DNA from 3 places in the Variovorax sp. 10N412 genome. Region 1 is predicted to be linked to each of the others. Evidence: predicted binding sites of a transcription regulator. Region 1 holds the regulator's gene; each other region holds the start of a gene.
The links. The regulator sigma-54, encoded in region 1, starts transcription at its own class of promoters, with help from an activator protein. The targets are predictions, from matches to a motif close to TGGCANGNAANCTGCTTT.

Region 1 (2,199 bases):
TCGCCGCCGGGCATGAGCCGAAAGCCGCTCAGGTCAGGGTCGGGCTGGGCCGCCAGCGCGATCTTGCCCAGGGCGGTATCGGCCGACACGGCCATGGCCTTGACGGCGGGGCGCGGCGCCTCGTCGGGCAAGGTGGCGCAGCCGGCGAACAGCAGCACGGCCACCAAGGCGAAGAACCCGAGCCCCCGGCGCGACATCGGATGCTGGCGGCCAGGGCTCATGGTCGGCTTGCTACAGCGCCTTGCGCAGGTTGGCGGGCGCGATGCGCAGCGCCTCGCGGTACTTGGCCACGGTGCGGCGCGCGCACTCGATGCCCTGCTCTTTCAGCATCTCGGAAATCTGGCTGTCCGACAGCGGCTTCTTGATGCTTTCCGAGCTGACGAACTGCTTGATGAGCGCGCGCACCGCGGTGCTCGACGCATTGCCGCCGGTCTCGGTGCCCAGCGCCGAGCCGAAGAAGTACTTGAGCTCGACCGTGCCGAACGGCGTGGACATGTACTTGGCCGTGGTCACGCGCGAGATGGTCGACTCGTGCAGGCCCAGCTCGTCGGCAATCTCGCGCAGCACCAGCGGGCGCATCGCGAGCTCGCCGTGCACGAAGTAGCTCTTCTGCCGCTCGACGATGGCGTTGCTCACGCGCAGGATGGTGTCGAAGCGCTGCTGGATGTTCTTGATGAACCAGCGCGCCTCCTGCAGCCGCTGCGACAGCGCCTGGCTGCCCTCGCCCTTGTGCGCCTTGAGAGCGCCCGCGTAGATGTCGTGCACGCGCAGGCGCGGCATGACCTCCGGATTCAGCATGACGCGGAACTTGATGTTGGTGCCGCGGCCGGTCTTGGTGACGATCACGTCCGGCACCACGATGTTGCGCTCCACGTCCACGAAGCGCCGGCCCGGCTTGGGCTCCAGCCGCGCGATGATCTGCAGCGCCAGGCGCACCAACTCTTCGCTGGTGCGGGTGAGCGTGGCCAGGCGCTTGAAGTCGCGACGCGCCAAGAGTTCCATCGACTGCTTGCACACGGCCATGGCGGTCTTGCGGACCAGCTGTTCCTGCTCGGTCTCGTCCTGGCGGGCCAGCGCGCGCAGCTGGATGCCCAGGCATTCGCCCAGGTCGCGCGCGCCCACGCCCACGGGCTCCAGGCTCTGCAGCAGGCCGAGCGCCACCTGGAAGTGGTGCACGAGGTCGTCGAACTGGTCGTTGTCGTCGCCGGCCAGGCCCGAGGCCAGCGCGGGCAGCGAGTCTTCGAGGTAGCCGTCGTCGTTGAGCGACTCGATCAGGAAGCGCAGCGCGGCGCTGTCGTTCTCGTTCAGGCGCAGGCTCAGCGCCTGGCGGTGCAGGAACGACTGCAGCGACTCCTGGCTGCGCGCGAGCTCGGTGGCGTCGGCGCGCTCGTCGTCGCCCAGATTGTTCTGGCGCGCGGGGGCGTCGCTGCCCCACTCGCTGTCGTCGGGCGCGGCCATGTCGACGGTGCCGTCGCCTTCCCAGTCGGGCTCGCGCTCGGTGATTTCCGTGGCCGGGCCGTCGGAGTCGGCGGTGCTGGTCGTCGTCTCGGTGGAAGAAGGAGAGGTGCTGGCCGCCGGCGGCGCGAAGTCGCTTTCACCTTCGATGCCGTCGCCTCCATCGCCGCCGCCGTCATCGCGCGGGACCGGCGCATCGGCCGCGTCGAGCCCGAATTCCTCGCGCGCCGCCTCTTCCGCGGTGCGTTCGAGGAACGGGTTCTCGTCCAGCATCTGCTCGACCTCCTGGCTCAGTTCGAGCGTGGAGAGCTGCAGCAGCCGGATCGACTGTTGCAGCTGCGGCGTCAATGCCAGGTGCTGCGAGACGCGAAGGGACAGCCCTTGCTTCATGGAGAGCCCACCCGCCCTTACATCCGGAAGTGCTCGCCAAGGTAGACGCGTCGTACCTCGGCGTTGTCGACGATCTCCGAAGGCGTGCCTTGTGCCAGCACATGCCCGTCGCTGATGATGAACGCGTGGTCGCAGATGCCCAGCGTCTCACGCACGTTGTGGTCGGTGATGAGCACGCCGATGCCGCGTTCCTTCAGGAAACTGATGATCCGCTGGATCTCGATCACCGCGATCGGGTCGATGCCGGCGAAGGGCTCGTCCAGCAGGATGAAGCGCGGCTGCGTGGCCAGCGCGCGTGCAATCTCCACGCGGCGGCGCTCGCCGCCCGACAGCGCCAGCGCGGGCGAATCGCGC
Region 2 (2,199 bases), on a different contig from region 1:
GCAGCAAGCCGCCGACCAGCGCGGCCAGCAGCAAGCCGCCGACCAGCGCGGCCTGTGGCGCCGGCACGCGCAGCATGAGCCGGGTGCTGCGCCGCCAGAGCCAGCCGACGACGTGCGCGGCAAGCCAGGCGAACATGGTGATGTGAAGGCCCGAGATCGACATCAGGTGGGCCACGCCCGTCGCGCGAAAGACGTCCCAGCCCGCGCGGTCGATGGCGCTCTGGTCGCCGGTGACCAGGGCCGCGATCACACCCGCCTGGCCGCGGTCGGGCACCCGCGCGAACACGGCGTCGCGCACCGATTCCCGTGCGCGCTCGACCGGGCGCAGCCATGTGGTCGACAGCAGGGCCGGGGCCGCGTCGCGCGCACCTGTGCGCACGTAGCCGCTGGCATGCAGACCTTGCTCCCACATCCACAGCTCGCCGTCGAAGCCATGCGGGTTGCGGTTGCCGTGCGGCGCCTTGAGCCGCACCGTGAAGCGCCAGCGCTCGCCGGCATGCGGCGCATCGGCGAGGTCTTCGGCATACCAGCCGAGCGCGATGCGGTCGGGCACGAGCGGCGGCGTGCCTTCGGTGCGGTCGGCCCAGCGCGCGGATTCGACGTCCAGACGGAATCGCGCGCCGGCCTCGTTGCGTTGAGGCATTTCCGCGACGACGCCGGTCACCTGCAGGTCGCGCCCTTCGAGTCCGGGACGCAGCGCGCCCTGCGCATAGGCCACGGCGCGCCACCCCGCGAGGCCCGCGCCAGCCATGGCGCCGCACACGAGCGCGATCGTCACGAGCAGTTGCGCCGGCAAGCGCCGCCACGCGAGGCCAGCCACGGCAGCCAGCAGCAATGCGGCATAAAGCCATGCCGGCCACAGCGTCGGTTGCTGCAGCTGCAAGGCCGCGCCAAGCAGCGAGCCGCCCAGTGCGGCGAAGGTGCCTGCGCCGCGCGCAACACCGGCCACAGCACCGCCGGCCGTGCGAAACGACGTCAACTCGAGCCCCCCATCCCCATGATGCAAACCCTCCCCAGGTCGCGCTCAATGGCGCGTTAATTGCTTGGCATCTGGGCTAGTATGCGTCTCACCAGAGACATCTTTTCGATGCAATCTGTCAGTACTGCACACAAAAACGCATGTCCATTCACGCCGCTCTCCACCACGTCACTCACTACAAATACGACCGCCTGGTGCAGTTGGGCCCGCAGGTCGTGCGCCTGCGTCCCGCGCCGCATTGCCGCAGCAACGTGATCTCGTACTCGCTGCGGGTCGAACCCGCCGAGCACTTCGTCAACTGGATGCAGGACCCGTTCGCCAACTACCAGGCGCGGCTCGTGTTCCCCGAGAAAACGCGCGAATTCAAGGTCACCGTCGACCTCGTGGTCGAGATGGCGGTCTACAACCCCTTCGACTTCTTCCTCGAGCCGCAGGCCGAGAACTTCCCGTTCAAGTACACGGCCTCGCAGGCCGAAGAGCTCGCGCCCTACCTCGTGGCCGACCCGGTCACACCGCTGCTGGAGGCCTACCTCGACAAGGTCGACCGCAAGGAACAGCGCACCATCGACTTCCTGGTGGGCATCAACCAGCAGGTGCAGCAGGACGTCAACTACCTGATTCGCATGGAACCCGGCGTGCAGACGCCGGAAGAAACGCTCGCCAGCGGCAGCGGCTCGTGCCGCGACTCGGGCTGGCTGCTGGTGCAGTTGCTGCGCCACATGGGCTTGGCCGCGCGCTTCGTCTCGGGCTACCTGATCCAGCTCACGCCCGACGTGAAGTCGCTCGACGGCCCGAGCGGCACCACGGTCGACTTCACCGACCTGCACGCCTGGTGCGAGGTGTTCCTGCCGGGCGCCGGCTGGATCGGCCTGGACGCCACCTCGGGCCTGATGGCCGGCGAAGGCCACATTCCGCTGGCCTGCACGCCGTCGCCGTCGAGCGCCGCGCCCATCGAGGGCGGCGTCGACGAGTCCGAGGTCGAGTTCGGCCACGAGATGAAGGTCACGCGCATCTACGAATCGCCGCGGGTCACCAAGCCCTACACCGAAGAGCAATGGTCCGAAGTGCTGGCCCTGGGCGACGCAGTCGATGCGCGCCTGAAGGCCGGCGACGTGCGCCTCACCATGGGCGGCGAACCCACCTACGTGGCCACCAGCGACCGCGACGCGCCCGAGTGGAACACCGACGCCCTCGGCCCCACGAAGCGCGGCTACGCCACC
Region 3 (2,199 bases), on a different contig from region 1:
GAAGAACTCGAAGCGCGACTGCGCGTCTGGCACGCCCCAGCTGCGCAGCCCGCGGCGCACCTGCTGCATGAAGAGCTTGGGCCCGAGGAAGTAGGCGTCGACGTCGCGCGTGTGCGCGGGCAGCCATGCGTTCAGCCGGTCCAGGTCGAGCCGGCCGACCGCATGCGGCGCGGGCGCAGATTTGTCGCTCACCTCGTCGTAGCAATAGAAGCGCTGCAGTCGCGGATGACGTGCTGCCGCCGCCTCGATCTGCTCGCGGAATGCGTGCACCTCGCCGTTGCGCGCGCAATGGATAAACACCACGTCGCGATCGGTGGCCAACGCCTGCTCCAGCATCGCCAGCGTCGGCGTGATGCCCACCCCGCCGCTGATGAGCACAACCGGTCGGTCGCTGTCCGCCAGCACGAACTCACCCGAGGGCGGCAGCAACTGCAGCGTGTCGCCCACCTGCACGCGCTCGTGCAGCCAGGTCGAGGCCACGCCGCCGGGCTCGCGCTTCACGCTGATGCGGTAGGTCTTGCCGTTGGGCGCGGCCGACAGCGAGTAGTTGCGCCGAATGTCCTTGCCGTCCACCCGCAGCAGCATGCCGATGTACTGGCCGGGCGCGAAATCCATCAGCGCGCCGCCATCGGCCGGCGCGAAGTGGAACGAGGTGATCTCGGCGCTCTCAGCCACCTTGCGCATCACCTCGAAATCGCGCGCGCCGCGCCAGCCGCCGGGTGCCGAGGCCTGCGCGTCGTACAGCTGTTTCTCGGCGCCGATCAGGATGTCGGCGAGCTGGCCGTAGGCCGCCGCCCAGGCGTCGATCACCTCGTCGGTCGCCACCTCGGCGCCCAGCACGTCGCGGATGGCGCGCAGCAGGCAGCCGCCGACGATCGGGTAATGCTCGGGCATCACCTGCAGCGCCACGTGCTTGTTGACGATCTGCGTCGCCAGCGGGCCCATTGCTTCCAGCCGGTCGATATTCTTCGCGTACATCAGTACGCCGTTGGCCAGCGCGCGCGGCTGGTCGCCTTTGGCTTGGTGGGTCTCGTTGAAGAAGGGGCGGACCTCGGGATGCTCGGCCAGCAGCATCTTGTAGAAATGGGTAGTCAGGGCCTCGCCGCCCTGCTCAAGCAGGGGTACGGTGGAAGCTACGATGGCGCGTTGGGCAGCAGTGATCATGGAAACCTCGGTGTGTGTCGTTGGATGAATGCTGATTGCTTCGCAACGGCCATGCCAGAAACTAAACTGTTTCAAATCAACAGCTTGCATGACACCAAGTCGAATTGACAGAGGCAATAAATCGAGTCAATTTGACAATTCGCTGTCGATGTGACACGTATCAGTTCAATGTTTTCGAGTCACCGGCCGGCACTACGCGAGCGATCGACAAGCCATACTGGCGCACGGAATCCTTTGAAGGATGCTTCGCGATGCCAACCCACGCATGGCTGTCCGTGCTTCTCGTCGGTACGATCCTGCGCTTGCCTGAGGTTGGGCGCCTGCGCACGACTTCTCTCCAAGGTGTATCGAGGGGCGCGCGACCGAAGCCCTCTTGCGACACGTCGGGCATTCAAACGAAGAGGCTGGGTGGCTGGTTGCCTGGGCGCTGCGGCGCGGCGGTTGAGCCAGCTCCACGGTGATGGTGTCTCGATCAGCCCACGCGGTCCGAGGACGCGCTCAGGACCGATCTCGCTGGCAGCGCCGCGCGCCGGGGTTACCAAGTTGCAGAAGTTGCTCAGCCACCAGCCAGCTCTGGCGTTCGTTGGTGCGCACGACCTCATCGACCACCAGATCGTAAGTCGCGCGGTCGCCGTCGATGGTGGCCTGACGCCGCATCGCCTCGAATTCGAAACGTCCGAGCTCATGCACCTCGAGCAACCGCCGCAGTCGCGCGGCATCGTCGAGGAGCCCGGCCGATCGCGCCGCCATCGGAACGCCACTGCCTGCAGGCCGCATGGACGCCCCCGCCCCGAACGGTCCCAACGCCTCGGCCCGCGCCAGAACCGCCGCGACAAGGGCGTACTGCTCGCCGAGGTGCCGCACAAACAGGTCCCGTATCGATGAGACGTCAGTGCCGCTCCACTTGGCTGCTGCATACAACTCGCACAGGTAGGTGGCGTGGGCCAGCAGCCGGTCGACCGTGACCAAGCTCCTGCGCCGCGCCTCTGACAGCAGTCCGAAGCGCGCATGCACCGGGACAGCAGACGCATCGCA

Region 2: the regulator sigma-54 is predicted to act here: its motif matches at 1,029-1,046, upstream of AC1DJH_RS27565 (transglutaminase family protein).
Region 3: the regulator sigma-54 is predicted to act here: its motif matches at 1,241-1,258, upstream of hmpA (NO-inducible flavohemoprotein).

The regions. Positions count from the first base shown of each region.
Region 1 is NZ_JBFTIO010000006.1:235,967-238,165, reverse strand. Features, by position in the region: gene AC1DJH_RS16975 (phospholipase D family protein) at 1-221, opposite strand, end outside; gene rpoN (RNA polymerase factor sigma-54) at 232-1,845, opposite strand; gene lptB (LPS export ABC transporter ATP-binding protein) at 1,863-2,199, opposite strand, start outside.
Region 2 is NZ_JBFTIO010000017.1:43,319-45,517, forward strand. Features, by position in the region: gene AC1DJH_RS27560 (DNA internalization-related competence protein ComEC/Rec2) at 1-979, opposite strand, end outside; gene AC1DJH_RS27565 (transglutaminase family protein) at 1,120-2,199, shown strand, end outside.
Region 3 is NZ_JBFTIO010000027.1:31,210-33,408, reverse strand. Features, by position in the region: gene hmpA (NO-inducible flavohemoprotein) at 1-1,164, opposite strand, end outside; gene AC1DJH_RS32025 (hypothetical protein) at 1,663-2,199, opposite strand, start outside.